DNA from 4 places in the Acetobacterium sp. KB-1 genome. Region 4 is predicted to be linked to each of the others. Evidence: riboswitches for the same ligand, from Rfam matches in the RefSeq annotation. Region 4 holds a riboswitch; each other region holds the start of a gene.

Region 1 (7,768 bases), 1.1 Mb from region 4:
GAATTCATCGCTTCGATTATTTGATATAATAATAACGAAATAAATCTATTTTCGGAGGTAGAAAATGCAAAAGATTATTATGTCTCCCAGCCGTTATGTTCAAGGTGCCGGAGAAGTTGGAAAATTGCCGGAACATGTGGGAAAATTTGGAACATCAGCCCTTGTCTTAATGAGTGGAACCATGATGCGAACTAAAGCGGAGGAATTGAAAGCGAGTTTTGAAGCTGCTGGAATTAAATTTACACCCGAAAAATTTAACGGAGAATGCTCCAAGGTCGAAATCGCCCGGCTACAAAAAATCGTAAAAGCAGAAGGCTGTGATGTGGTTGTTGGTGTCGGTGGGGGAAAAACCTTAGATACGGCTAAAGCAACGGCCCATTACGAAAAACTGCCCGTTGTTATTGCTCCTTCGATTGCTTCCACCGATGCACCTTGCTCGGCTTTATCCGTTCTTTATACCGAAGAAGGCGTTTTTGATGAGTATCTCGTCCTTCCTAAAAACCCTGAAATTGTTGTGATGGATACCGATATCATTAAAGCTGCTCCGGCTCGACTTTTTGTTGCCGGAATGGGGGATGCATTGGCGACTTATTTTGAAGCCAAGGCGACATTAGATTCGAATGGTACCACCATGTCAGGTGCTCACCCAACTCGATCGGCTTTAGCACTGGCAGAACTGTGTTATGATATTTTAATTGAAGATGGCTTAAAAGCTAAGTTGGCCGTAGAGGCCGCAACCTGTACCCCGGCGGTGGAAAATGTTATTGAAGCGAATACCTATCTCAGTGGTGTTGGTTTTGAAAGTGGTGGTCTGGCGGCCTGCCATGCCGTCCATAACGGTTTAACGGTCCTTTCTGAATGTCACCACATGTATCACGGGGAAAAAGTAGCCTTTGGAACCCTGGTTCAGCTTGTAATGGAAAACAGATCGCTTGAAGATATTGAAGAAGTCATTGATTTCTGTTTATCTGTCGGTTTGCCAATTACATTAGGAGAACTGGGTTGTACCGAACCAACCCCGGAAAAAATTATGGCTGTGGCTGTGGCTGCGGCTGATCCTGGCGAAACCATTCATAATATGCCTTTTGATGTCGATGCCGACACTGTTTATGCAGCGATTATGGCAGCAGACGCACTGGGGCGGATGTATTTGTGCGATTAAGAATGTGATTAAGTAGTAGAATAAATTAAAAACGGAATAAAAACAGAATAAATTAAGATCTGATTAAAGGCCAAAACCCCATTTTTGTTTGGGATTTTGGCCTTCTTTTTTTGTAGAGGTTGACGGACCTGCATTTAGTAAGCGTTATTTTAGTAAGTTTTATTATAATAGATGAACATCTTTTAAAAGGCAAATGATAACATCATCTAAACCAGCGGGTCAAACAGTTCTCTGGTTTTTGTCAGCATTTCCCGGATTGGGAGATTGTAGGGACAGCGGGGCTCGCATTCGCCGCAGGAAACGCAATCCGAGGCATTAGCTGCAAAGCTGCGGTAGCGGTCGAGAGCCCATTCTTCCAGATCATAACGGCGGTAATAGCCCTCTACAATAAACTGCATCGGAATATCGATACCTTGGGGACAGGGGGCGCAATAACCGCAGCGGCGGCAAAAGGTTTTGCCCAGGGCTTTAGCGTCGGCTTCAAGGGTTTGACGTTCGGTCTCAGACAAAGGAACAAAATCATTGCCAATTTTGGCGTTGTCCAAAACCTGTTTGACCGAATCCATACCGGGGATCAAAACCGAAATATTAGGATTCTCAGCCACCCATCGGAGGGCATAATCGGCATTCATAAAGGCGCCGCCAGCGAGCGGTTTCATAATGATGACCCCCACATTGCTAAGCTTTGCTTTTTCAAAAAGAGGGGCGCCACGGTTTTCAACGATATTATAGGGAAACTGAATGGTTTCAAAACGATCATCTTCCAGTGCCCGTTCTAACACCTCATAACTGTGAGAGGTGATCCCGATATGTTTAATCAATCCCTGTTTTTTACAGTCGGCCAATGCGTCATAACCGCCCCCCGGCCCCATGATGGTTTCATAGGCGGCCATGGTTTTGGCATTATGAAACTGGTAGAGATCGATGGAATCGGTTTGGAGATCGCAAAGACTGGCTTTTACATCGGCGATGACATCATCGTAGCGAAGCTGCGGCGTTTTGGTGGCCAGAAAAAAATGTTCCCGACCCCATTGTTTAAGGGCTTCCCCAATCATTTTTTCACTATTTGTGTAAGCTCTGGCTGTGTCAATGAAATTGACGCCTTCTTCAATCAGGTTTTCAATGATCTCATCGACTTCCCATTGGTTACAGCGTTGAATTGGAATACCACCAAACCCAATAAGGGACACTTCTAATCCGGTTCTTCCCAATAGTCGCGTTTCCATTTTACACCTCTTCTTTTCTTGATTTTGCTTATTTTAACATATCAAATAAAAAAAGTCACCTCTTATGAAGGTGATGACAGAAGATTCGCCAAATTTCAACATTCTTTCAGAATGACGGAGAGACATCATTTGACACGCTATTCCGTAATGTAGTAAAATGAAAATACATCTCAATCGTATTAGAAAGAAGGTAAAGAAATGAGTATTCAGTTCGATTTCTCTTATGCAAATATAGACGCCAGTGAATTTGAAAGTCGGTTTGACCAGTTAACGACGGTCAATGATCAATTAATGAATAAAACCGGGGTCGGTAATGAATTCCTTGGTTGGGTTGACTATCCGGTAAAATATGATCATGACGAATTTGCCCGCATCAAAGCGGCGGCAAAAAAAATTAAGGAGCGCTGTGATGCCTTGGTTGTTATTGGTATCGGGGGATCTTACCTGGGTTCCAAGGCAGTGATATCGGCATTGACCAGTCCTTTTTATAATGAAGAACCACGAGGCATGCGAAAGGCACCTAAAATTTATTTTGCCGGACAGAATATCAGCGGAAAATATTTAGAAAATCTGTTGGCGTTACTAAAGGATCAGGAAGTCTGTGTCAATGTGATTTCAAAATCCGGTACAACCACGGAACCCGCGATGGCGTTCCGCTTTTTTAAGAAATTTCTGGAAGAAAAATATGGCAAAGATGAAGCGAAGGAACGCATTTTTGTCACAACGGATCAGGCTAAAGGGGCACTAAAGTTTATGGCCGACGAAGAAGGCTATGAGACCTTTGTAATTCCCGATGATGTGGGCGGGCGTTACTCGGTTTATACCGCGGTCGGTTTGCTTCCCATCGCTGCGGCTGGAATTGATATTGATGCGTTGATGGAGGGGGGAAGATCCGGTTATGAGGATTATAATAAACCAGAGTTTGAAAAAAACCCCTGTTTTCAATATGCGTTGTATCGGAATGTTCTTTATAATCGGGGTAAAAATATTGAAATTTTAGTCGATTACGATCCCTCGCTGGAGTATCTGGCTGAGTGGTGGAAACAATTATTTGGTGAAAGTGACGGAAAAGATGGCAAGGGTCTCTTCCCGGCCTCGGTTCATTTTTCCACAGACCTTCACTCGCTGGGCCAAATGATCCAGGATGGCCCGAAGAATCATTTTGAGACGGTGATTGTCATTGACGATGATCAATCGGATATCAAAGTTTTTAACGATGAAAAAAACCTCGAAGGACTCAATTACCTGACCGGTTGGGAAATCGATGCGGTGAATGAAAAAGCCTTTATGGGGACATTATTGGCACATGTAGATGGCGGCGTCCCGAATGGGGTTATTCATCTAAAAAAACTGGATGCTTTTCACATTGGCAAGCTGATTTACTTTTTCAAGAAGGCCTGTGGTTTAAACGGCTATCTGTTAGGGGTAAATCCCTTTGATCAACCAGGGGTAGAAGCGTATAAGAAAAATATGTTTGCGCTACTCCATAAACCGGGATATGAAGAGTTGACAAAAGAACTGGAAAAACGTTTTTAAGGCGGTCAAGTTATTTTGTTTAAATGCGGCAGAGTGAAAATAAAGTAAAAAAAGTTTAACAAGGAACGCAAGACATAATGTTACAATTATGATACAATATCGAAAAATCTAATACAAAATATCTATAACCTCTGCAGATTAAGAAGCATAATTTATGAAATTTGCAGTTGGAATAGAAAAAATACGGAATTAAAGGGCAAAACTGTTGTGAAATAGTGACGCAAAGCTAAAGGGACTTTTATAAGTTAGCCAGTTACTCAATTAGATTTGACAATTTAGGAGGTAGCGGTGAAGACTTATAACGAAAAAAAGTTATTAATCCTCAGCTTTGCGTTGTTTTTTTTGGTCATGATGGTTTTTATAGTTCACTCAGTTTCTTTTTTTCAGCTTTCTGATCAGGCGATTTTTGGTATTCTGTTTTATAGTTTTTCGTTTATAGGCATTTTTTTTATCAGCCTGACCAGCAATTATTTTGTTTTCAAGCTTAAGAAAGAAATCTTAAAATTAAAGCGGATGCAGGATGTTGACTTTTTGACGGGCTGTCCCAATTGGATCAAGTTTAAACGCGACGTCGAAACGCTCGTTAAAAAAGACCAGACCCAACCCTATGCCATGATCATTTTTGATGTCGATAAGTTCAAGGCGATCAATGATTTATACGGCGATCAGACAGGTAATGAGGTTCTGACGGCAATTGCCCGGATTTTAGAAGAACACCTTGAAACAAATGAGTTGTTTTCGAGAATCGCAACCGACAATTTTAGTGTTTTAATGAAATATAAAGGTTACGGGCAGTTTTCTCAGCGGGTCGAAAAACTGATTCACGAGATTAGTGGCTATTCTCCCAAGTTTATCATTGGTATTTCGATGGGCATTTATCTCATTGAGGAAGACAGGGATATCCATACCCTTAGCGATCGGGCCAATATGGCCAAACGTTCGATAAAGGATAACTCCCAGGTGAGTTACGCCTTTTATGATGACGGGATGCGTCACAGCATGATGATTGAGAACGCGATTGAAAATAGAATGGAAATGGCCTTGCGTAATCGTGAGTTTGAAGTATATCTTCAGCCTAAGTATTTGTTTTCAGATGAGCACATAATCGGCGCAGAGGCGTTGGTGCGGTGGAATGATCCTAAACGGGGCATCTTGCCGCCCAATGATTTTATTCCCCTGTTCGAGAAAAATGGGTTTGTGAAAAAAATCGATACCTATATGTTTGAAGAAGTGTGTAAACTGCTGCAAAAATGGAAAAAGGAAATGGATCAACTGACAAATATGATTATTTCGGTTAATTTTTCCCGGCTCCACCTGGAAAATACGTTATTGCCGGAGGAATTGCTGGCCATTGCCAATCGCTATCACATCGATCCGAAGATGATTGAAATTGAATTAACGGAAGGAACTGTTTTTGACAATGAAAATCAGATGGTTGCGATTATGAACCATTTAAAGGCTTCCGGGTTTCATATTTCGATTGATGACTTTGGACGAGCCTATTCATCGCTCAATACCCTTAAAAATCTGCCGGCAGATATTTTAAAGCTCGATAAAGCTTTTTTTACCGAAGATAATGCGCGGGGAAAAAAGATTATTACCAGTATGTTGAATATGGCTAAGGATTTAGATCTGATCACGGTTGCCGAAGGGGTTGAGACTCAGGAACAGGTCGATTTCTTAAAAGAAAAAGGTTGCGATATTGCTCAGGGTTTCTTTTATGCCAAACCCATGAATGTCATTGAATTTGAAGATTTTGTCAATAAAAAACTGAAATCGGCTTAGGCTGATTTCAGTTTTTTGAGGTGTTGGCGTTTTATTGATGTTAAGAAAGTGTTTTACAAAAAAATGTTCTTACTCGGATGCATTTTCGAAATTAAGACCACCACAGGTGATATCGGCAAAAACGGAAAGAGCTACCGAATGATCGGGGTCCACACAAACCGTATTGTCGGCAATGCCGCCAAATTTACAGGTATCAACAATTTTTAATTTAAAATTATCGGGAACGATGATGTTCAGACCGCCGCTGATGATACTGATATCCATGCGATAATGGTCTTTTTTAGTAACGACATCTGAAAAGTCAAGCTGCATGCCGCCAAAGAAAGCTCCGATTTTTGTATCCTGCATGGTCTGATCCCGATAATCTTTCATTTTTCCGCCGTACAGAACGGTTTCATCCAAGGAGTCAGCACTGTTGTCAAGGCTCGCTTCAAATTCCTTGCCTTTTTTGATCACGCAAGCATGATAAAGGGCGATCCCAGTTGCAAAAACAACACCTGTTCCGATGAGTAGCTTTTTAATTTTCATGGTCTTTCCTTCCTGTTCTTTTTTATTTAGTTTATCATGATTTCAATAATAACCGTACCTTTTTTTGTTTTTTTTAAGAACTTCACCGATAATTTTAACTTAAAATAAAGATACTATGCTATAATATTTAAAGCTTCTATTCAGTTTTTCTGAATAAATAACAGTAAAAGAAAGGTCTCAATGGAAACAAAAAAGTATTATGATGAGTTTGAAACCATTGTTGGCGATATATTAACACACAGTGAATTCCAAAAATTAAGGGAAATTGATCATCATGGCAATGGTTTATATGAACACGCTGTTGCAGTGGGGTATTATTCCTATCGCGTAGCCAGATTTTTAAGGATGGATTACGCATCCGTTGCGAGAGGGGCAACACTCCATGATTTTTTTCTGGAAGCATGGCAGGGTAAGGTTAAAACAGGCAAAGGGCTCAGTCGGATTAAGGAAATGCATGGCTTCTCCCATCCTAAAGTAGCACTTGAAAATGCCGAAAAATATTTTGATATCGATCAGCGCCAGGCAGATATGATCGTGAAACATATGTTTCCCCTGACACTTATTCCCCCGACAAACCTGGGCAGCTGGGTTGTTACCGCGGTGGATAAATTTGTGGCCACCAATGAACTGGTTTTTAAAAATACCCAGCCCATCAAACGGCTTAAAAGTATGATGTCCAGAGCTTAATCGGCAGCTTGCCTTAAGCATTTCTATGACACAAATCAATAAATTTGACGGAGGAACTATGATCGAAGAACAGATTGAACGAGCAAAGGCCCATTTTGGAGAGGTGATCAAAGAACAATTGACACGGATTGAAAAAATGAAGATTCAAAAGGATTTTACCGATTTCACAGCAAAAGATAGAATTATTATTGGTATTGTTGGTGGCGATGGGATTGGTCCATTTATCACATCAGAAGCCCAACGGGTTTTAGAATTTCTACTGGCGGATGATGTTAAAACCGGAAGAATTGTCTTTAAAACCATCGACGGCTTAACCATTGAAAATCGCGCGGCTTGTGGAAAAGCGATTCCGGATGAGGTTTTAGCAGAACTTAAAACCTGCGATGTCATCTTAAAAGGACCCACAACGACACCGCGAGAAGGAGATCCCTGGCCAAATATCGAAAGTGCCAATGTGGCCATGCGCCGCGAGTTGGACTTATTTGCCAATGTGCGCCCGGTTTCTGTTCCGGAAAAGAATATCGACTGGACTTTTTATCGGGAAAATACTGAAGGTGCTTATGCAGTTGGTAGCAAAGGGATCCATGTTAACAATGATTTAGCCATTGATTTTACCGTCACCACCCAGGACGGCTCAGAGCGAATCATTAAGGCGGCCTTTGATTTTGCCCAAAAATCCGGAAAAAATAAGGTAACAGTCGTTACCAAAGCCAATGTCATTAAAACAACGGATGGTAAATTTTTAGATACAGCCAAAGCGATTGCCAAGAATTATCCCACCGTGGAAATGGATGACTGGTATATTGACATCATGACTGCCAAATTAGTAGATGAAAAGCGTCGG
Region 2 (7,768 bases), 330 kb from region 4:
ATCGGACCTGGGGATCAGTATATTCTGGAAAAACTAAAAGCCAGTAAGACACCGGTTATCTTAGTGATCAATAAAATTGATCTACTTCCCAAAGAGGATGTTTTAATCACCATTGCGGCTTATCAAAAATATGATTTTCTCAACGCAATCATTCCCATTTCCGCGGTTTCGGGAGATGGGGTTAAAGAGCTTTTGAAACTTATTACTGGACTGCTTAGTCCGGGTCCGATGTTTTTCCCGGCCGATATGATCATTGACCAATCAGAGCGTTGGATTGTTCAGGAATTGATCCGCGAAAAACTTCTGAACCTTTTAAATGATGAGGTTCCCCACGGCATTGCGGTGGAAGTTACCACCATGAAACCCCGTAAGGGAAAGGATACCATTGACATTGAAGCCACCATTTTCTGTGAGCGAAAAACTCACAAGGGCATCCTGATCGGCAAAGGTGGCTCCATGCTGACCAAAATTGGTACTCAAGCCCGGAAAGATATTGAGTTTTTTCTGAAATCGCAGATCAATCTACAGTTATGGGTAAAGGTGCGATCCGATTGGCGGGATAAGAATTTTGATTTGAAAGATTTAGGCTATTTTGAATAAATCCTCTAGTTGGGAGAATTATGGCTCTGATTAAAACAAAAGGACTGGTCATTAAAGAACAGCCCTATAAAGAACAGGATAAAATTCTGACCATCTTCACCGAAGATGATGGTAAGATTCAATGTATTGCCCGTGGTGTCCGACGTCAGAAAAGTGGCCTTCTGGCCAGCACCCAGATCTTTGCCTATAGTGAATTTGTTTATTATCCCGGTAAGAATTTTGGCATCATCAATCAGTCCAATTTAATTGAGGCCTTTTATCCATTGCGGAATGATCTGACTAAAATGGCCTTGGCTTCTTATTTACTGGATCTGATGTATAATGCCTATGAATTTTTTCAGAAAAGCCCGGAAATTTTAAAACTACTCCTTCACGTATTGTTTTATATATCAGCTGGAACAGCAAAAAACGACCTGGTTCTGGTGGGCGCCTTTCAAATGAAACTAGTTAGTTATTTAGGCTACCGCCCAGGTCTAAAAACATGTATGATGTGTCAGAATGATCAAGATTTAAGCCTCTTCAGCATTGAAAACAATGGGGTCATTTGCAGTGACTGTCAGGAACCAACCGAGGGATACCTCTATAAGCTGAGCCCCACGATGTTAAAACTACTCCGGGATTTTTTAGGACAGCCGATCAAACAGCTAAAAGATCGGGAAGTAAGCACCGTCGAGGTGATAAAAATAAATGATCTGTTGGATCATTATATCGGTTACTGCATTGGAAAATCTTCCAAAGCTTATGCCTTTTATAAAACCATGCTCACCCCTCTGAATTAAAAAAATACGTTAACAAATTAAAAAGATTGGAGATAAATATGAAAATTGCAATGACTATGAATGGAAAAGAACTGGAGTCATCGGTTGCTTCTGAATTTGATACCAGCCAGTATTTATTGGTGGTCCGACGGTCAGAGACTGCGATCGAGTCAATTGAAAAAATTGAGGATTTAACAGCAGAGCAGCTGGCTCAAAGAATCATTGATTTGAACTGTGAAGGAATTATCACTGGTAACTTCAAAAGTCAATCGGCCTTTGATCTTTTGGCTGACGCTTGCTTGACCCGGTTTCTTGGAGCCGGTCATTCCGGTTGGGAAGTCCTGGAATTGATGAAGAAACGGACCTTGCCGTTGCTTAGAAATTTCGAAGGTACCGAAGGATGTGCCGGTGAGCACCACTAAATGTTTAGCGTAGAAATGTTATGACAAGGGATTCTGGAGCCTGAAAAGTGTCTAAATGCAACGGAAGAAGGATGACGATATGGACAGATATCTCACTACGATCCAGAGGTTGTAGAGAGCTTAGCTGAAATATTAAAAAAAGTGATACAGAAAGTGATATAGGAATAAATTAAGTTATAAGGAGACTATTATGGGAAATTACAAAATGGCACATACGATGATTCGGGTATTGGATTTGGAACGATCTTTAGCGTTTTACAAAGAAGCACTAGGATTTGAGGAAGTGAAGCGACGGGACGAACCAACTTATGAATTCACCTTGGTGTTTTTAGGGGATGGCCGTTCTAACAGCCATCAGTTGGAACTGACCTTTAACTATGGGCAAGCACTCCCTTATGATTTGGGGACGGCCTATGGTCATTTAGCGGTGCTCGTTGATGATCTTGAGGCGTCTTTTGCAACTCACGAAGCAAAGGGCTATAAGCCAACACCGCTAAAAGGACTGAGTGGCGATGGGAAACCCCGTTATTATTTTATAACTGATCCGGATGGTTATAAAATTGAGATTATTCGGAATTAAATAATCATTGTGGGAGCTGATTGAAGATACGCTCTATTACTATATTTTTGATTATGAATTAATTAAGAAATATTGTATTCAGAAATGCTTAAGTCCCAAAGAAGCTGTCGTAATCAATAAAGAAGAAAAATCACTTAAACCTATTGCCTAAAATAAGTCAAAATGTCTAAGAAATTCTTACGCGGCTACTGTTAAACGTATGATCGAAGATCCCTTGAGAAGGCATTGATAATATTTTGTCGCGCATTTTTTATATTTGCTGAAAAGTTTAATTTTTTCGTTCGCATTACAATAGACTTTCCAGTAACCGCAATGTTTACAGTTTTTTCCTTCGTTTTGGATAAAGCCTTCTACATCTTCAAAAGGATAGCTCAAGAACAAGCCAATTTCATGGGGGAAATCTGCTGAGTCGTGAATGCGTTCTGATAAAAATGCCAAACACGATTCAAGATCCCCTGTTGGATAGCCAATTTTGTTTAAAAAACGTTCGACTTTGGGACATGAGAGGTCACGGTTAAGTCTATTTTTACGGTAGACGTACAGAAGAACACGATTTCGATTGGTTTTTAATCGTTCAAAATAAACTCCACGAGCATTCAAAGTATTGTTCCAATTGGTGATTTGATTAATCAACTGATCGTGATCATCGAAAGAATAGCTAAATAAATTCCCAGTTTTGATTCCAGCTAGAGTTGGAGAGCAGTGTCGGATAATTTCTTCCTCAAAAGTACTCATTGTTACACTCCGCGGGATATCGTTTTTAAATGGCACTTGTCCCGTTTTTCGCACACAGAACAGTGCTCATCTAAAATGCTACGTAATGCAGATAAGCTACTTGTATGCGATCGAGCGAGCGGCAAGTTAAGTCTTTTCGCTTCAAAGGTCGCACAGTTAACCATTTTATGAGAGACGGTTCCAGTAAATAATACGATTAGATCAGGAACTCCGATTTTCTTTTTCAGGGCACCCTGCATTTGAGTGAATACCTTGGCACGGCAGTTATACTCTTTACATAGGTCTTTATATTGATAAATCATACGATCATTTCCGCCAATGATAACAATGCTCATAAGATAACCTCCAGTTTAAATATATGTTAGATGTTGCTAACATAATCAAAATGTAACACAGTCTGCTTTCTGTGTCAAATACTTAATTATTTATTAAGTATTTTTTAGAGGGAATACAACAAGGCGAACAAATGTATTTATGTAAAAATTATAACTATAAAATCATCTCTGAGGTTAGCGTGTTTTTTTTTTCGATGGCTTAAGTATTTGCAGCATTAAAAATTAACATTTCTAAAGAATGGCAATAATATTAGATTATCATAATAAAAGATAATATTGATAACTATATAACAATTAGATGCAACATAATTTAAGGATAATCGAATGAATGTTGAGAAACATCGACGAACATAATGAATTCGTATCTTTATGTTTAGTATGACAAATAAAAAATAATGTGCAAAATATTACTCTTTAATATGCTCGGTATTTAAAATATAGCAAATAATTCTCTTGACATATCAAATACAATGAACTATCATGATCTCAATAGAATATTTAGCAAACTTATCGAAAGGTAAGGACGCAAAGCTTTAGGGTCTAAGTAATTTTTTATATGACAGCCAGTTGCAAGATAACATCATTATATGGTGTATTTAGTGCAACGTGTCAGAGCGTTGTTTTTTTATTCTAGTTTTCTCCTGTTGGACAATTTAATATTCGGCAAACTTACCGAAAGGTGAGGACGCAAAGCTATAGGGTCTAAATAATTTTTTATATGACAGCCAGTTGCAGATTTTAGGTGTATTTAATTCGCCTTTAGTGCAACGCGTAAATCGTTGCTTTTTTATTACCAAAAATTACTGGAGGTGAGCTGATGAACCAATTTGCAATAACTGTACTGGTTTTATTAACCGGAGCTGTCGTTGGCGCTTTGATGGAAAAATCTTCTGTATACTTGATCAAGCAAAGAGTTAATATTCTGAAGCACCCTCAATTTTCAGGCAGTGTTTCAAAAACAATCTTTTGGGCGATAATGAATGCATTTGTTTGGTTAGTCTTTGTAAAACTGAATGGACTTGAAGCAAAAACACTGGAATATATGATGCTCTTTTCAATCTGTATCATTCTTTCGGTAGTAGACATCAGCATAAAAAAAATCCCCAACGAACTGGTATTAATGACCATCTTCGTCGGTGGAGCCTTTGTCATAACAAGGTAACCCATTACAAGTATCGGGATGAATATTTTTGGTTTAGTGATTGGTTTTATTATTTTCTTCTTACCAGCAATGATCGGAAAGGGTGCTGGTTGGGGAGACGTAAAATATGCAGCGGCAGTTGGTTTTTGTTTAGGGGTATATGGCATTATATCGGCAATTATGATTATGACATTCTTTTTGATGATCTACACAATTTATCTGATTATCAGAAGAAAAGGTAATTTAAAATCAAAGGTTGCCTTGGGACCGTTTATGGCATCCGGTTTTGTCTCAGTTTTAGTTATAAATCTTATAAATGCAAACGATCATCTATTTGAATTTGGAATGTTATTTTAAGGATTGAAAATAAATGTTAACGATTACGAAATTTAATCAACAATTATTAAGGGAGAAAAAAGAAATGAAAAATGCATTGTCAAGGATAATTAGAACAGAGGACGGACAGGGGCTGGTTGAATATGGACTAATCATAACGGGGATCGCACTAGCTGCTATTGCTGCCATCTGGTTATTAGGACCACAAATCGGCCAAATGTTTACTGACATCGGCACTCAATTAGCAGCATGACAGAACTTATTAGTTAGACTAATAAATAATATATTAAAAGGAGAAAATAAAATGAAAAGCGTATTTGTACGAATGATGAAAGAAGAAGATGGACAGGGTTTGGTTGAATATGGATTAATCATTGCCGGGATCGCATTAGCCGCAATTGCCGCAATTTGGTTGTTAGGACCACAGATTGGTCAATTCTTTACGGATATTGGAACTCAGTTGGCACTTTAGAAAAAGCAATAGTGCACACAACTGACAAAACGAACACAAAAAAATTAAAAGGAGAACTAAAATGAAAAATTTGTTTACAAACATGATGAGGGAAGAAGATGGACAGGGTTTGGTTGAATATGGATTAATCATTGCCGGGATCGCCTTGGCAGCCATTGCTGCTATCTGGTTATTAGGACCACAAATTGGCCAATTCTTTACGGATATTGGAACCCAATTAGCATTATAAAATCTATTGGTAGTTATTGCGTTTGCGGTGAAGAAACTAGTGGCATATTGGCAACGTCAGAGTAGAGATTTCTGTCAGACGTAATCAATATGCCTTTTTTAATGAATTCAACAATTGACATAGGTTGGGTTCAAAAGGACTTAATAATAAGATCATTTTTATAAATGATCGGGGAGGGAAAATGTTTGCAAACATAATCAAAAAAATAAAAAAAGAAGACGGACAGGCCATTGTTGAGCTTGCATTAACCTTGCCAATTTTGATTATGATTTTGTGTGGAATCATCGATTTTGGTTGGTTGTTTATGAACCAGAATAGTATTGATTATGCCTCCCGAGAGGGTGCACGCTATGCGATCGTTAATTCAACCAGTAAAACAGCAATTGAAGAGCATATCCGGACGATTGCTCCGGAGAACATTGCCAGTACAGTTGATATCGACATTACTTTTACGAATGTCTCAAACCCTCGTCTTGGAGATGTGGTAATTGAGATTAGCGATGATATTGCTATTCTAACACCAATTGTCGGTGTTTTCGTCCAGGGTGAAACCATGAATCTTTCTTCATCCTGTACCATGAAGGTAGAGTAAATGAAAAAATTAATCGAAGTTTTCAATAAATACCGACCTTTTAAAAGGATAGAAAATGAAGAACATGGCGACGCATTGATTATTGTAGCCGTATCGATGGTTTTTATATTTGGAATATTGGCATTGGTGATCGATCTGGGATTGGCCTATTTAAGCACCGGGGAACAGCAAAAAGCGGCCGATGCGGCGGTGTATTCAGCGGGACGGTTGCTACCCATTGAAACCGGCAATACGGTAAAGGTCAATCAGATAAAAAATAGTGCCGTTGATTATACCAGCCTGAATGGATTTGAAGATTTAACGCAAGACGATATTGTTTTAGGTAAAATCAGCAATGGCCAATACACGGAAATACGGGTAACCGTTGATAACACTGTCCCCATGTATTTTGCCAAAATATTTGGGATTGACTATCTTGATCTTTCAAGAAGTGCTGTCGCAAAACTTTCTCCGGTCATCCGAACCAGTGGGGTTGCCCCCATTGGTTTGACCAAAGAAGAAATGGATGCCCGAATTGCCAGCAACAACCTGACTCATGTTACCTTAAAATATGGCATCCAAAGCGGCTCAACCTCATTCTTTGGTGCCCTGGATCTTGATGGACAAGGGGGCGGAGCCAGCGACTATCGAATCTGGATTACCCAGGGTTATGCTGGCGAAATCAGCGTAGGTGACGTGCTGTTGGAAGAAAGTGGAAATATGGTGGGTCCCACCTATCAGGGCTTTGAGGAACGGTATGCATCCTGTACCCATTTTGGAGCTCTCAGTGGCGGTGATGGCTGTACCACAGAGAACTTTGAGGCGTCTTGTCCGAGAATTGTCAAGGTTCCCGTTTATTCCTTTGGCGTCGATAAAAAAACAGTGGTGGTGGAGGGCTTTGCCGCATTTCTTCTGGAAAACCAGACGAATGATGGTTATATTACTGGATCATTCTTAAATATGGTATCAAATGGCGCCTCTTCGGGAAGCAATGTCGGGGAAGGCACAGAAGGAGATTTTGGATTATATAATTTGATCCTGTCAGAATAATTATTAATTAAATTATGGGTATATATTAATATAAACCATTAATCAGTCGAATGGAGAAATTTATGAAAAAACTCATCATAATCGCCTTGATTGTATCATTGATTACCGGATTTGCCGTTTTTCAGTTTGCTACTTCGCTGGAAAAAGGAAAGAACCAGGAAACTCAAGCGGTTGTTTTAGCGATAAAGACGATTCCCAAAGGCACCGTTATTGAAAAAGAAATGCTAAAAACCGCAGAGATTCCCGTTGAAATGGTGCATCAATTGGCAATTGCCAATCTGGAAGATGTTTTAGGCCGGATTACCAAAGAAAACATTGAAGCCAATGAACAGATTCTGACAACTCGGTTAAGCGATACCAACCAGGAAAACAATAATCTGTCTTATTCCATTGAACCAAATTATCGGGGAATAACGATCCTGGTTGATGAAGAAAAGGGTGTGGGTGGTTATTTAACAAAAGGTGATCGTGTCGATCTTGTTACCATCTGGATAAAAAATGATAAAACAATTGTTTCTGAGTATGTCGTCGAAAACATT
Region 3 (7,768 bases), 1.9 Mb from region 4:
ATTGCCGAAGAGAACAATCACCTGGTGGTGGCGATGAATGATCCTTTGGATTTTTATGCCATTGAAGATCTACGGCTGATTACCAATATGAACATTGATGTTGTTCTGGCCACCCGCGAAGTGATTCTTGAGACAATCCGAAAAACTTATACCGAAATTGAAGCAAAAAAAGCCGCCAAAGCCGCCAATAAGACGGTTGAAGGCAGCAGCCTGTCTTTTGTGGAGGACATTCTTACCAATGAGGGAGACGCCCCGATTGTCAATTTGGTCAATTCGGTTTTGTTAAAAGGACATAATGCCGGGGCCAGTGATATTCACATTGAACCCTTTGAAAAAGAAACCATTATTCGGCTACGAATTGACGGTCTGATTGTTGATTACCTGACTCTGGCTAATAATCTCCATCAGTCCCTGATTGCCCGTATTAAGATCCTGTCAAATCTGGATATCGCCGAACGCCGGGTCCCCCAGGATGGCCATTTCCGGATTCGTATCGATGGTGTTGAAATGAATGTCAGGAGTTCCAGTATCCCTACCGTTTACGGCGAAAAAATGGTGATGCGTTTTTTAAGCATGAATGTACCACTCGATCATGCCGGTCAATTTGGAATGAATGATGGGGATTATCAGAAAATCCTTCAAATGCTCCAAAGCCCCCATGGGGTGGTTTATATCACGGGTCCGACCGGTAGCGGCAAAACCACCACCCTGTACATGATTTTAGAAATGCTCAGTCAGCGGAATGTTAATATCGCTACCATCGAAGATCCGGTGGAGCGGAATCTGCCCAAGATCAATCAAACTCAGGTGAATATTCTGGCGGGGCTGACCTTTGACGTGGGTCTGCGTTCGATTTTGCGTCAGGATCCGGATATCATCATGGTTGGTGAAACCCGGGACTCCGAGACGGCTTCCATTGCTGTGCGTTCCGCCATTACCGGTCATCTGGTGTTGTCTACCCTCCATACCAATGACGCGGTATCGGCCGTGGTGCGACTCCAGGATATGGGCGTTGAGCCTTATATGGTGGCCAACTCATTAACCGGGGTAGTAGCCCAGCGACTGGTCAAAAAAATCTGTCCCAATTGCCGGGAAGCCTATGCGGCGACCGAGATTGAGAAAGACCTGCTGGGGGAACCCCGGCTGACCACCTTGTATCGGGGCCGCGGTTGCCACATGTGCAACAATACCGGTTACAAAGGCCGAACGGCTATCCATGAAATTCTGGCCATCGATAAAACCATTCGGACTTTAATTTCCCGAAGGGAACCGATTGAGGATATTTACAGCTATGTGGAAGAAACCGAGCGGCTGATCCCCTTGCGAAAAAGTGTCTCTATTCTGACAATCCAGGGGATTACCTCGATGGAAGAATTTCTTAAATTATCATATTACGTGGAATAGGGAGAAGCAAGATGACAAATTTCTTAGAGCTGGTTAATTATGGCCGCCGCAATGATTGTTCGGATATTCATCTATCCCGGGAGCTGCCACCGGTTTTCAGAAAAAATGGTAAGCTTTATCAAAGCGACTTTGAACATAATCCGCAAATGATTGAAAACCTGATTTTTAGCTTGTTGACTCCGATTGAACGGGAGAGTCTGGAGTCCGGTACCGATCTGGATTTTTGCCATGTCACCCCAGAAGGGCTAAGGCAGCGGGTCAATATCTATAAACAGCAGGGCAGTTATGCTGCTGCCATCCGTTTGCTTAACGATACCATTCCCAGTTTTGAAGACTTGAAACTGCCGCCGATTATTCGGAAGTTAGCCAGTGAGCCACGCGGACTGATTTTAATCACCGGTCCCACCGGTAGCGGAAAGTCAACCACGCTGGCTTCAATGATTGATTACATCAACATGAATCGGGCAGTGCATATTTTAACCATTGAAGATCCGGTGGAATACAAACATGAGCATAAGCATAGTATCGTTCATCAACGCGAAATTGGGGTCGATGCCAACTCTTTTGCACAAGCCCTGCGGTCTTCGTTGCGGGAGGACCCGGATGTGATTTTGGTGGGTGAAATGCGCGACTACGAAACCGTTTCTGCTGCCGTTACCGCCGCCGAAACGGGGCACCTGGTCTTGTCGACACTCCACACCATTGGGGCGGCCAATACCATTGATCGAATCATTGATGTCTTTCCTCCCCACAGTCAACAGCAGATTAGAACCCAGCTGTCCAGCATTTTAAAAGGGGTCGTTACCCAGCAACTGGTGCCCCTGGCCACTGGGGAAGGTCGGATGGCCGCCCTGGAGGTGCTAATTGGCACCGATGCGGTGCTTAATCTGATCCGCGAAAATAAAACCCATCAGCTGGCTTCGGTGATGCAAACTGGCGGCCGTGACGGTATGAAAACCCTGAATGCCGATTTGGCGATGCTGGTGAGAGACCAGAAAATCACCTACGAAGTCGGTCTGGAATGGGCCAGTGACAAGCAGGAGTTTAATCAGTATTTTGGGCGGTAGTTGGCTAAAACAATAACGTCAAATAGAATTTGTAGGGGCGGTTATCAACCGCCCGAATGCTGTCGATCGTTTTATCATAAATCCAAGGTTGGTATCGGCAGCGTTTAGATGCTACTTGTGAAAAAAAGGTTAAAGAAAATTGCTTTGCGGACGATATTGATGTTACAAAGCTCGAAATTAGCCAAGGGAAAATATCAATATTTGTAAATTCTTAACTTGACTTTTTTGAGATGCTCACCTATGATTAAAAAGAACTGTGAATAATAAGGGCAAATCAGAGGAAACTCTGGGACGCAAAGCTATAGGGTCTAAATCAGTGGATTGATAAAAATTCGACATGATACGACAGCCAGTTGCTGCATTTAATGCGGCTTTTTTTGTATAAAAAAACGTTTCACCGTCATCTTACCGGGTTATGAGAATTATTATTACTTAAGAGGGATAAGAGGGATTTATGGAGTGGATTAAAAAACAGCGTGATCAAAAAAAAGGGTTTACCCTGGTCGAAATTATTGTCGTCTTAGTGGTTCTGGCGATACTGGCCGCCTTTACCATACCGACGATGCTGGGATTTGTCGCAGATGCCAGAGGAAAAGCCTATATTGCTGAAGCCCGGGAGGTTTATGTCGCGGCACAAGCGGTAGCAACCGAATTTAGTGGAATCACTGATTTGACGGATTCGGAAAGTAATCAATGGTTTGGATTATCAAATTGTTTAGGTTCGACAAAGATATCGTATCGGAGTAAATATAAACCGGATCATTTTGACTATGACTCTCCCAGAGTTCAGGCGAGTTTGAAAATGTTTAGTTACCTTAGATCTGATCTTGAAATTTCAGATCTTGATTTGATGACTAAGCCTCAAGCCACACCGGAGAATCAGGAGGCAGCTTGGACAGTAACGGTTGGTGTTGACCCGGCAGATGGAAAAACCGGAAAAGTAAATAAAGTGGTATACCTAAAAAATGGCTATCGGGTAACCATTGAAAATAATAATACAAGCGTTGCAAAATGGTGATCATGAATTGGTGCATCGCTTTACATTCCGTGGTGTTTGCTTGAAAGCGTTGAGGAGAGTAATGAAAAATGGTAAAAAGAGCATAAAACTAAAAAAAGGATTTACCCTGGTCGAAATTATTGTGGTACTGGTGGTACTGGCTATCTTAGCAGCCTTTACCATTCCAACAATGCTGGGGTTTGTCGCGGATGCCAAGGGGAAAGCCTATATCGCTGAAGCCAGGGAAGTGTATGTGGCAGCACAGACAACGGCGACGGAAATCGTTGGGACCGGTGTAGGGTTGGATAAAACTAACAGTGGTAATAATCCGTATGATGATCTAAATTCATATTGGGTATCGCGATGTGAGACGACGGGTTCAAAAAGTTATCATAATGCGGCCAGCATGCAAATGAAAAAATACCTTGGTAATGATTTGAAAATTACTAATTTGGATTATCGTGGCAATTATGCACAGGACGATTCCTATTGGTATGTGATTATGGATTATGCGGTGGGGAATCCAGGTAAGGTAAAAGAGGTCTATTATGCCAAGAATGGATATGTTGTTTGGTTTAATGAGGAAAATGTGACGGTGAAAAAGCTGGAAGCTTCGGCTTCCCGACCGGCGGTACCTTGGAATAAATAATGAATAAATAAGCTTAAGTTGGCTAAGTAATAAAAAATTAACTGAGTATCTGTGGCAGGTGTTTGGGTTTTAAAAAAGATGTGACGGTATAGAATTTTTGTGGATAAATCTTGAACGGATTAAATAGCGGAAAGTTGTCACAAACTTGTAAAGTTTTAACTTGACTTTTAATAGGTGTTAACATAAGATTTAAGTGTAGACAGCATAAAATAAAGGCAAAACAGATGAAAATCTGAGACGCAAAGCTAAAGGGTCTAAGTCAATTGGAATAAGTATTGAAAATCCAATTTGATACGACAGCCAGTTGCCACACGACGAAAGTGTGGCTTTTTTTGACAAAAAAGCTAATCGTAATGATTAAGACAAAATAATGGACACCATGAGAAAGTGGGTCTGTTTTAGCAATAAATCCAGTTTATAAATCATCTCTAGGCGCAGATGATCATATAGAGCAAAGAAAGTAATAAAATAAAAAAATAAGGAGTGACGCAAAATGGAATTAATTAACAGAATTAAAAAAAACAGAAAAGGATTTACCCTGGTCGAAATTATTGTAGTATTGGTGATCCTGGCGATCTTGGCGGCGTTTACGATTCCGACGATGTTGGGATTTGTGAATGATGCACGGGGAAAAGCGATGATAGCAGAGGCAAGAACGGTCTATGTCGCCGCACAATCGACAGCGACTGAGTTTGGTGCCACGACAAGTCTTACTGATGGAGCACTTTCAACAGCATTAAGTTCAGCGGCTGTAGCAACAGAAAAAGCACTGGCTACGCCAGGAACAACAGCAGCTAATAAGGCAAGTGCACAGATGGCTAAGTATATTGGTACGGATATTTCGATAGGAACTACAGCAGGTCTGGCTACTTGGACGGTGGATGTAGGTGCTGGTAGTGCAGCAACGACAGAAACAGCACAGGTTACAGAAGTTGAATTCACAAAAGATGGTTATACCATTACAATCTCAGATGACAGTGCCACAGTGGTTAAAAACTAACATTTTATAAATTAAAACATTTGTAGCCCTATGCGCCATAGGGTACTCTCTCCCTATCCAAGGCGCAAACCCGTCATTGGGTTTGCCCGGGGATCGGGAGTTTTTTATTTAAACCAAGTTTAGCATTACCGAGATCGTGTTCAGGCGGTTATACATTATTGCACTGTAGAAATTGTAGTGCTGAAGCCACTGTTTTTTCGATAAGTAAAGAAGAATTTAACAATTAAACCCCAACAATTTAAGTCAATCCTGTAAAGTTTATGGTAGAATAATTTCGCTTGTCATTCTTAGAATAGAAATCATTTTGGGAGGTAACCCTTGCATCCAATCAAAGACTATGAATTAGCTTCCTCAAATAACGAACCGATTGGGTTTAGCCGAGGTTTTGTTCTGACGGTGGTGTTAATTCTCGTCGTGGTCATACTGATAATTTCAGGTCTGGTCACAGCCTTACGTCATACCACCAACGCCGCCAATGCCAAACTGGTCTATCTGGCAGCCCGGGCCAAAGCCATTGAATTTAAGGCTTTGGGTGATTACCACGTACCGGTTCAAACGGATCTCGTTGATCTGATTGGTCAGGAGATCAATCGTGAGGCCGAAATCCGGGTGGTTGATGATAATCGGGATGCTACCATTGATTATATTGTCTATAGCCGTGATGGTTGGGAAACCCGGTATTCGCCAGGTGAAACCATCAGTAGTAGAATAAAGACAAACGCTATCTTAAGTGATCGCTTTTCAGGAAAGGACTTAGACGCATATGCTTGTGCTGATTAACAGTATCCTCTATTTATATATCTTTGTTATCGGAATTGTTATCGGTAGCTTTCTTAACGTGGTTATCTACCGGGTACCCAAGGCGCTATCCTTTGCCAAGGGACGCTCGTTCTGCCCCCGTTGCAATGCTCAGATCAAGGGCTATCACAATATTCCGCTGTTTAGCTATTTCTGGCTACGGGGGAAATGCGTCGATTGCGGTGAGCCCATCGCCGTTCGCTATCCGTTAGTTGAACTCTTTACCGGGCTGATGGCAATCCTGATTTTTGCAGTTTATGGTCTATCCTTTCAGTGGCTGGTAGTATTCTCGGCAGGGGCCATTTTAATCTGTATTACCATGATTGACTTTGATACTATTGGATTGTCAACACTTTTTCAGACAACTTTTTTAAGGTCTGCTGTTTTGAATTCAATCGGCGTCATATAATCAAGAGACGAATGAATTCGGATGTGATTATACCAATGAATATAATCAAACAATTCCAGTTTTAGCTGTTCCAGGGAGTCAAACGTATTCGGATACACAAATTCAGTTTTAAAAACTTTAAAGGTAGCTTCAGCAACGGCATTGTCATACGGACAACCTTTTTGACTCAATGAACGTCTGATATTAAACGTATCGATGATCCCATCAATAATATTGTTTTTAAATTCATTTCCACGATCCGTATGGAAGATTGATATCTTATCCAGTCTGTATTTGACCGTTGCAAAAGCCTGATAAACAAGCATGGCATCTTTTTGCGCGCCTGCGCTGTAACCAATAATTTCGCGATTGTATAAATCCAGAAGAATACATACATAATTCCATTTTCCGGCAACACGAACATAGGTAAGATCACTGACAACTACTTCCAGCTGCTCTCTGTCATCAAACTGGCGATTAACTTCGTTTTGGATTTTATCATTGTTTACCGGTGTTTTATGAACTTTGAATTGAGCGATTGTATAGGTCGATACCAGGCCCAGTTCTTTCATTATTCGGCCAATCCGTCGGCGTGATACAATCTGTTTTTTCTTTTCCAGTTCTTTTTTGATTTTACGCGTGCCATAATTACGCCTGCTAGCCTTGAAAATGTCGGTAATATCCTGTTTCAGTTTTTTTTCATCTTCTGATTTTCGGGTTTTAGACTCATAATAATAGGTGCTTCGTGTTATTTTTAGGACTTTACACATTGCTGATACCGAGTATCTGTCTTGATTCGCTTGGATGACTTCTACTTTCGTCCTATGATCAGCGCTGCTTGCTTTAGGATGTCGTTTTCCATTTTTAATTGTTGGACTTCTTTGCGCAATTTGATTAACTCGTTTTCTTCATCACTGCGGTTGTCTTTTTCTTTAAATGATCCGGAGTTTTGATGCTGTTTCACCCAACGATCAAAGGCTGAAGCTGACAATTCATACTCCTTAATAATTTCATGTCTGGGTTTTCCGTTTAAATATAATTGGACGACCTGATTTTTAAATTCATCTGTAAAAATTCGGCGTTCTCTTCTGGTCATATTGGTTCTCCTTCATTTTATGGATTTAGTTTATATGACCTTAGTAAATCTGTCCAGTTAAGTATAGCCTATCCACTATGACCATTCCCAATGGTCTCGTGATTGCGCTGATGGCACCGGCTTTACTCAGCTTTTTCTTTTTCCCTCAGATCGGGCTCCTTTCCCGAGTGATTGGCATGGGAGTGATTAGTCTGCCGATGTTGGTCCTGGCTCTTTTTATCGCCGATGCCTTTGGCGGTGGGGATATTAAGCTGATGGGGGTCGCCGGATTTCTGTTGGGCTGGGAAAATACTTTGCTGGCAGCCTTTATTGGCCTGATCCTTGGGGGCGCGGTGGCAGTTATGCTGCTGGCCAGAAAAACAAAGGATA
Region 4 (7,768 bases):
CAGGCATTGTTAAGGTTACATTTTTACTACTTGCCTCGTTAATGGCTTTTTGTATCGCTGATGTATCATCACTGACACCATCGCCTTTCGCACCAAAATCTCTGACGTTGACTTCCTGACTCACTGGTGGGGTTGGTTCTGTGACTCCTGGGTCTGTGACTCCTGGGTCTGTGACTCCTGGGTCTGTGACCACTGGGTCTGTAACCACTGGGTCTGTAACCACTGGGTCTGCGGGTTCGTTGGCTACTCCAGCTGACTGCTTTTCAATGATGATTTCAATTGCCTCTAAGCGCAGACTTTTTCCTTCCGAGCCTGAGAGTGCCCCGTCTGACACCCAACCTTGAACCCAACCTTCATTTTGAATATGGGTTCGGTATTTAACAGAATAATTTGCTGCATTCTCACCGGTTAATCTAATCTGGATTCCTTCCAGCCGAAATCCTTCGCCTTCAGATCCTGAAAATTCTCCGTTTGTAGCCCATTCCTGCTCCCATCCCTTATTTTGCACATGTGTCCGATATTCAATTTCTAACCCTGAGGGGACGCTTCCAGTCAGATTTATTTTTATTCCCTCGAGGCGATATCCCTTTCCTTCTGAACCGGAGAGTTCACCACTACTCATCCAGCCCTGTGACCAACCTTCATTTTGTATATGGGTCTGATAGGTGACTCCAGGTAATTCAGTCGCTTCGGTATCGATGGTTGCTGCTAAAACGTTCGAAGAAAAAACGCTACTTAACATCAATAGGATTACCACCACACTTACACAAATTTTCTTTGCGCGATGATCCAAACTATAACTCATTTTTTTGCTCCTTTCGGCAACCGGCTACCTTTCTCTTTGAGTTAAGGCCCTTAGTTTTGCGTCCCAACTTTTCAATTGGTTTGCCTTTATCGTGGACAAAATTGTTAATATTCGACCACTTTAATTTGTAAAATAAAGCCTTGTTCAAAAGAGCAAGGCTTTTAGTAATTGCTTTATTGAATTAATACGATAAACGATATGTCCATTTTTAAAATCGATTAGTCAACTTTTGCTGACAGAAGGTTGAAATTATTGGTAGCTACTGAAAAGTCCGAGCTGGAAGTCAAGCTTTGGAATCCGCTGTAAGAATTGTCAGATACCTGAATAGCTGTTCCTTCGGGATTGTAGATCAGATAAGAATATTCAGCACCGTTATTTACAAAGGTATTGTTTTGAAGCACTGCTTGTGAACCAACGCCTCTGAAACCAATTCCGTATTTATCGATATTGTTATATTCAAAACTGGAGTTTTCTACAACAACATTGGTCGTTTGAGACGCGCTGTTGGCACTAATCAAGGGAATCTTATCCACATTCGTTACATTCATTCCAGAAACGTTAGTATCTTTTACTTCACCAATTAGCCAGAATAAGGCTCCTGCCATACCATTGGCATCGACTGTAACATTTTCTATATTTGCTTGATAACTATTATTAATAATGAATGCACCAAGATCAGTAGTTGATGGCATCGCACCGCTAATGTTTACATCTTTGATATTCAGGTTGTTTGCATCCGTTATCTTAAACCCCAAACTGCTTCCTTCGATGGTTAAACCTGAGATACTCACATTGTTTGCACCAGTATTGACGTGCATACCGACAACACTGTTTTTAATACGACAATTCTCAAAGACAATATGATCGGGTGCAGTGGGGAATTTATCATTGCCAGCTACTGCAATACCGCCACCAGGGGCATTATTAAATTCAACATTGTTAAAAAGGAAATTACTGTTATCGCCTCGGATGTATGCTGCATGAAGCCACTTCGTTCCGCCAGAATTGGCATTCAGAATGCTATCTGTCATGATTAAATCGTTGGTACCAGAAACCTGAACAGGCATGCCAGTTCTATCGATATTGAGGTTGCTGACAGTAACTCCCTGATTCCGGTTGCTTCCAGATTGTCCCATTTTTAAGCCTACATACATACTATCCATCGAAACATCTTTGATCGTCAGGTTACTGATGCCCTGAAAAAACATCCCCTGAACGTTGCTGATCATGCTGTTTGCGTAATACTCGGCACCTGCAATCGTGTTTTGAGATTCTAGTTTCAATCCTTCGATCGTTACATTAGAAATATACGAATCTGGATTTGACCATAAAATATTGGCAACTGTTGACTGCTGGGGTGCCATGTACAAGGTTGCACCATAGCCGCTGATTTTTGTATTGTTCTTCATTTCCAATTGACTCGTAACCACATAGGTTGCCGCCGGAATTAACAAGGTGACATTTTTACTGCTTGCCTCGTTAATGGCTTTTTGAATGGCCAAGGTATCATCGCTGATACCATCCCCTTTCGCTCCAAAATCTTTGACGCTGACTTCCTGACTGACAGGTGTCGTTGGTTCTGTAACTTCTGGTTCTGTCACTATCGGTTCTGTGACTACCGGTTCTGTGACTACCGGTTCTGTCACTACCGGTTCTGTCACTACCGGTTCTGTCACTACCGGTTCTGTCACTACCGGTTGAGTAATTCTAATCGGTCTTCTTGGGGGTCTAACTCTGGCAGCAAACGCTGAATTTACTGGCATCGCACTGAATAATACAAATAGTGTGACTAAAAAAACAGATAACTTTTTCATGATGGTATTCCTTTCGGTAGCTGGCTGCCATTTTACAGGCCCTTAGCTTTGCGTCCCAACTTTTCAATTGGTTTGCCTTTATCGTTGGATAACGATGAATTCAGAACAAAAATAATTTCAAATAAAAAACTTCCCCTTCGGTAACTGGCTGCCATTTTACAGGCCCTTTAGTTTTGCGTCCCTGTTTTTCAACAGGTTTGCCTTTATCGTTGGAAAGTTATTCCACGATACTTATTAACTTAACTCTGTTTTTTTGTTGATACCTTCCTTTCGTTAGCTACCTACCGACTTATAGGCACTAAACTTTACGCCACTGAATTTTAACAGGTCCGTATTTACTCCTAGAAAATAAAACTGTAATTAATACAACTCAATCATTAGTTGTCATCTATTAAACGTCTCTTAAACCTATGCATTTGATAAATATGCGATCATTTTTTGTAACTATTAAAATGAAAGCAGGAGAATATTCGAATATTAAAGTATTTACTTTTACGAAGTCACTATATCACATATCCAGAGATTAGTCAATACCTGTTGGATGCTTTATATTAATAATATTTTAATACTTAATTGATTTTCCTAGATTCTTGCGTAATAATCAATTTTTGGGGCAAATAAAGAGTATATAAAAAATATCCAATAAATCCGAACTCAAAATATTAATTTATAGGAGTAAAATCAGTGCTAAAAAAAATAAAATTTCTACTCATTACAATGGATAAACGCTTTTTTAAAGGCATTTTCAAAGCATTTTATACACGTCATTTACAGTACCGAGGAAAAGCATACTGTCTAACCAATGAATTATACTTTCCTCCTCATACATCTTCAAACAAGAACATACGTATTGGACCTGCTGGAGAATTATTGGCTATCGGTGGCGATTTAACTCCAGAACGAATTATTTACGCTTTTAAAAACGGAATCTATCCATCATCACTCATTAATCAGCCAATTCTCTGGTGGACATCAGAAATTCGTTGTGTGCTGTTTCCTGATCAGGTTCATATTTCAAAAGTTATGTGGCGACTAATCAAGCATAATAGTTTTTATCTGACGGTAGACAGAGCTTTTATTGACGTTGTAAATGGGTGCACTGAATCAAGAGAAAACTACACTTGGCTAACACCTGAACGTAGAAAATCCTGCTGTGTTTTGCATGACTTAGGTTACAAACACTCCATCGAAGTTTGGTATAACAAAAAACTGGTTGCCGGTTTGTTTGGATTCGCCTTTGGCTCCTATTTCCATATTTCCTCAATGTTTACACGAATTAATCACGCTTCAAAATTTGCAATGATCGCTCTAGCCATTCGACTGGAAGAATTGAATTATGCAATCCTGGACTGCGGAACTTGGCCAACTGATCACCTGAAAAGTATGGGCGCTGTCATTATTGATCGTGATCAGTTTCTTGAGCTGTTGGACCAAAGTATTAAGGCTCCTGAAGTCATCGAAGATTGGGAAAGCTTGTTTGAAGATTGGGACTTTTGCCAAGCCGTAAAAAACCACTTTGTCAAAAATAAGCATGATACAATTTCATAAATCTGTATCAAACCTTGCCTAAAAGCGCTAGCCCCTGCCGTCAATTAGATCATATTCCGTTAGTAGCGCTTTAACCTGCGTCAATGAATTAAACATCAGCACATCTATGATCGATAAATTGGGAACAAATGTATTGTAATACTGCCGATAGTGTAGCGATTCTCGCGTTTTAATAAACTTTAAAAGAATTCCGTTTTTTTTAAATTGCTCTGCTGAATAAAGATCCATTCCACCAATTGAATTTATATAACGATTTGCTTTGAGTTCTTTGCATACGTAGATAACAGAATCCTGATAGTTCAGTTCAGGTGAAAGCTTGAAACTCGATTCGATGATCATCTCTGTCTTAATATCCAGATATGCACAAATTTCCGTAATGCTATTTATTAAATATTTTGCCACATTATTATCATCATAATTTATGATTGTTTCAATAAGTGGATAAACCGTTTTAAATTCCGGTGCCTTACGATAAGAATTCACAATCTTATTCAGAAAGGTAGACCTCCCCTTTGTTCCTTCCTGAATTGCGAAGCTGCGCTCATTGATTTTTAGGACGTAACTATCTTTATTTAATGGCAGCGTAATCATCGACGGCGCTCCATTTAATAATATCCGGTTTCTGTGAATCCATCCTTGTTTTATAAATTGCACATCATCAGCAATAACGAAACAATCCGAACAATTGATCATTTGATAATACCCAATGTAGGGGAATAGATAGGGTTGCATTATTGAAATATCCACTTTATTTCCTCACTTTTTTATTCAGACTGATTTTTTCCTAGCCGCTAAAGAAACTCCCTTTATATCGTCAGCTTATTTGCGCTTATTTCGATTAACCAGCAGTTCTTTTCCGGTTACTAATAAATATGTTAAGCATTCAAAATTTAATAATTTTGCCATCCCAAAATAAAAGCTAATCCCAATAGTTACCTGAATTATCAGGGTTAATCCAGGCGTCATATTGAACCATGAAACAAAGTAAATAATTATCCCCATTACCACCGACAATAGAAGTGAAGGCATCACGTCTTTCATCTGTTGCATATAACTATAATCCAACAGCATTTTGTTAGGATAAGCATTTATAAACGATGAGGCGACACTGCTAAAAAACATTCCGGCCGCAATGGCATAAATACCATAAAAAAGAGAGATCCCCAAAATCACCAGGCTGACTGCATTTTTAATAATTTCCAGTTTTAGGAATATATCACTTCGCCCTAAGGCATTAATTGCCTGAAGATTAGCCGTATGAATCGGGAGTAAAGCATAAGCAGCACAGGAGATCTGTAAGAACGGAACGCATGGCAACCATTTTTCAGTCAATAAAATGATTACCAGAGGTTCTGCAATCACCGCCAGCCCAACCATCATAGGAAAGATAAAAAACGCACTGGTAACGATCGCTCTTCTAACCATTTCTTTAACGCGATGCAAATTATCTTGTTTGAGGGCAAGGGCTGGGAACATAACCGATTGGATTGAGCCATTAATATTTGCGACAATTAGTGACGGAAATTGTTGCCCGCGGTTAAAATAGCCCAACATGGCCGGATTATATATTTTTGCGACGAATAAACTTTGGATATTGGTGTATAACATATTGATGAGCGCTGAAACTAATAACTTCCAACCATATGAAAAAAGCCCCTTTAAACTTGCTAAGGAGAAAATAAAACCTGGCCGCCACTTCACTGTAAACCATAGAATCAAAGCCACAATGAATTGATTAGTTAGCTGCTGAGCCACTAACGCCCATGCTCCAAAGCCATTGTAGGCCATTGCAATACCGACTATCCCAGAAACCACAACCGCCCCTAAACTGCTGTAAAACAGTTTTCTGAATGCCAGATTTCTGGCGACCACTGCATTTTGAATTGAATTCAAGCCGCCTAAAAACAGTGTAAGTGATAAGACCCGAAGTAGTGGTGTAAGCATTTTATTCTCAAAATATCCAGCCATCAGTGGCGCCCCAAAAAACAAGGCCACATAAAACACCCCGGCAACGGCTAGACTTAAGAAAAACACGGATGAGAAATCCGATTCATTTGCATCTTTCTTTTGTATCAACGCAGTGTTAAATCCGTATTGAACAAACACATTCGCAAATGAAATAAATATTGCAATTAAGGCAATTGTTCCATATTCTTCTGGCAAGATAAGACGGGCCAGGATAATTTGTACAATAAATTGTATTCCCTGAGTTCCCAGTCGCTCCAAAAATTTCCAGACTAAAGATGCAATCACTTTAGATTTTATTTGCTTATCATCCATAATCCCTCTTCCAGATTCATTTATTTGATCTGTTATTTTTAGCTACAAACTTTCTAATCATCTGATCTTTTACAATATTAATAAAATCTCTGAAATCTTCAGGCATGTATTTAAGTATAAAAAACTTAAACGCAACAAGATACATCAAGCCCACTGCTAGAGTCATGACAATCAGCCTTAACAGAGCAGATGGCAAATTTGCCACTGGGCTACTTATCATATAACTGATTGCGCCGATTAGTATGCTGACAAGAATAATCGGGGCCAGATATCCTAACAGTTCCCGCATTTTTAATGCGACTAAGTGTCCAATCAGCAACGTCATAATAAAATAGTTGATAATAATCGCAATTGTGGTTGTCACAGCAACACCTGCTATTCCCCATTGTTTACCGATATATGCACCTCCAATAATCAGGGTTGCATAAGCAATCTGTACCCATAACCGTTTGTAGATAGCACCTAAAGAACGTACCAATGCGTCACCAATTTTATAAGCCATTCTAAAAAACAGACTTATTATCAGTATCTTAAAGGGCATTATGGTCTGCTCCCATTTCGGCCCTAAAACCACTTGCACTAAATCGGCTCCCATCGTCAGCGACACAATCGTAATTGGAAAAGCCAGAATGGCAATCAGGGCTGTTAAATTCAATACCACATACCTGATTTTTTCATGTTCATCCTGATACCTCGCCAAAAGCGGAAACAAAACCCGTTCCATCACTGTTGCAATCAGATTTGTGGGCACTAATAACAATTGGTATGCCCGGTTGTAAAACCCTAAAGCCGCACTTCCAAGCGTTTGACTTACAACAAAATAGTCACCCTGATTTGCGATGTTATTAAAAACTTTTGAAAGAGCGAATCCGGTGCCAAAATTAAGCAGTTCTTTTGCCGATTCTTTTTCGATCCGCAAACGAAATTTGATAGGCTTATTGATTAGCGACAGGATTGTTTGTATCATTACACTAAGAATCTGTGCAAATACCAACGCCCAGGCGCCAAATCCATTAAAAGCAAGTGTTATCGCAACGATTCCATTGGTTAAAGCAGCAACCGTATTAATGATACTGATCACTTTAAATTGCATTTCTTTTTGAAGTAAAGCTTCTGACACCCCTGAAATACTGTGAATGACAAACACGATCGAAAGTACTCGCAGCATGATCACGTCATCTGATCCAACAATCCCGGCAATAAAGGATGCAAAAATGAAAATAGTCGCATAAATAATGAGACCCAGGATCAGGTTTAAAGTATTGCCAGTTGCAATATAATCGTTATTTAACTGTTTTTTTTGGACAATCGCACTTCCTAC

What was found. Region 4 has a riboswitch for cyclic di-GMP ahead of DOZ58_RS01550 (glycosyl hydrolase family 28-related protein). Riboswitches for the same ligand answer to the same signal wherever they lie in the genome.
Region 1: another riboswitch for cyclic di-GMP. It lies ahead of DOZ58_RS06625 (bifunctional diguanylate cyclase/phosphodiesterase); the one in region 4 lies ahead of DOZ58_RS01550 (glycosyl hydrolase family 28-related protein).
Region 2: another riboswitch for cyclic di-GMP. It lies ahead of DOZ58_RS03090 (hypothetical protein); the one in region 4 lies ahead of DOZ58_RS01550 (glycosyl hydrolase family 28-related protein).
Region 3: another riboswitch for cyclic di-GMP. It lies ahead of DOZ58_RS11250 (type II secretion system protein); the one in region 4 lies ahead of DOZ58_RS01550 (glycosyl hydrolase family 28-related protein).

The regions. Positions count from the first base shown of each region.
Region 1 covers NZ_CP030040.1:1,436,582-1,444,349, reverse strand. Annotated here, with positions in the region: gene DOZ58_RS06640 (glycerol dehydrogenase) at 65-1,162, shown strand; gene DOZ58_RS06635 (aldo/keto reductase) at 1,369-2,388, opposite strand; gene DOZ58_RS06630 (glucose-6-phosphate isomerase) at 2,587-3,924, shown strand; cyclic di-GMP riboswitch class I at 4,110-4,185, shown strand; gene DOZ58_RS06625 (bifunctional diguanylate cyclase/phosphodiesterase) at 4,213-5,709, shown strand; gene DOZ58_RS06620 (LiaF domain-containing protein) at 5,779-6,237, opposite strand; gene DOZ58_RS06615 (phosphohydrolase) at 6,418-6,924, shown strand; gene DOZ58_RS06610 (isocitrate/isopropylmalate family dehydrogenase) at 6,983-7,768, shown strand, end outside.
Region 2 covers NZ_CP030040.1:649,081-656,848, reverse strand. Annotated here, with positions in the region: gene era (GTPase Era) at 1-600, shown strand, start outside; gene recO (DNA repair protein RecO) at 621-1,379, shown strand; gene DOZ58_RS03110 (NifB/NifX family molybdenum-iron cluster-binding protein) at 1,418-1,780, shown strand; gene DOZ58_RS03105 (VOC family protein) at 1,971-2,360, shown strand; gene DOZ58_RS03100 (DUF3793 family protein) at 2,538-3,095, opposite strand; gene DOZ58_RS03095 (DUF2325 domain-containing protein) at 3,098-3,430, opposite strand; cyclic di-GMP riboswitch class I at 3,921-4,005, shown strand; cyclic di-GMP riboswitch class I at 4,083-4,167, shown strand; gene DOZ58_RS03090 (hypothetical protein) at 4,248-4,592, shown strand; gene DOZ58_RS03085 (hypothetical protein) at 4,611-4,928, shown strand; gene DOZ58_RS03080 (Flp family type IVb pilin) at 4,942-5,160, shown strand; gene DOZ58_RS03075 (Flp family type IVb pilin) at 5,212-5,379, shown strand; gene DOZ58_RS03070 (Flp family type IVb pilin) at 5,441-5,608, shown strand; gene DOZ58_RS03065 (TadE/TadG family type IV pilus assembly protein) at 5,790-6,200, shown strand; gene DOZ58_RS03060 (Tad domain-containing protein) at 6,201-7,229, shown strand; gene cpaB (Flp pilus assembly protein CpaB) at 7,292-7,768, shown strand, end outside.
Region 3 covers NZ_CP030040.1:2,419,199-2,426,966, reverse strand. Annotated here, with positions in the region: gene DOZ58_RS11270 (GspE/PulE family protein) at 1-1,404, shown strand, start outside; gene DOZ58_RS11265 (type IV pilus twitching motility protein PilT) at 1,416-2,471, shown strand; cyclic di-GMP riboswitch class I at 2,730-2,832, shown strand; gene DOZ58_RS11260 (prepilin-type N-terminal cleavage/methylation domain-containing protein) at 2,926-3,489, shown strand; gene DOZ58_RS11255 (prepilin-type N-terminal cleavage/methylation domain-containing protein) at 3,551-4,117, shown strand; cyclic di-GMP riboswitch class I at 4,322-4,429, shown strand; gene DOZ58_RS11250 (type II secretion system protein) at 4,611-5,117, shown strand; gene DOZ58_RS11245 (hypothetical protein) at 5,436-5,897, shown strand; gene DOZ58_RS11240 (A24 family peptidase) at 5,887-6,324, shown strand; one part of gene DOZ58_RS11235 (IS3 family transposase) at 6,273-7,150, opposite strand; one part of gene DOZ58_RS11235 (IS3 family transposase) at 7,150-7,399, opposite strand; gene DOZ58_RS11230 (A24 family peptidase) at 7,477-7,768, shown strand, end outside.
Region 4 covers NZ_CP030040.1:322,667-330,434, reverse strand. Annotated here, with positions in the region: gene DOZ58_RS01555 (glycosyl hydrolase family 28-related protein) at 1-805, opposite strand, end outside; cyclic di-GMP riboswitch class I at 818-900, opposite strand; gene DOZ58_RS01550 (glycosyl hydrolase family 28-related protein) at 1,024-2,619, opposite strand; cyclic di-GMP riboswitch class I at 2,632-2,706, opposite strand; cyclic di-GMP riboswitch class I at 2,756-2,831, opposite strand; gene DOZ58_RS01545 (leucyl/phenylalanyl-tRNA--protein transferase) at 3,304-4,167, shown strand; gene DOZ58_RS01540 (WbqC family protein) at 4,195-4,914, opposite strand; gene DOZ58_RS01535 (lipopolysaccharide biosynthesis protein) at 4,987-6,447, opposite strand; gene DOZ58_RS01530 (lipopolysaccharide biosynthesis protein) at 6,464-7,768, opposite strand, start outside.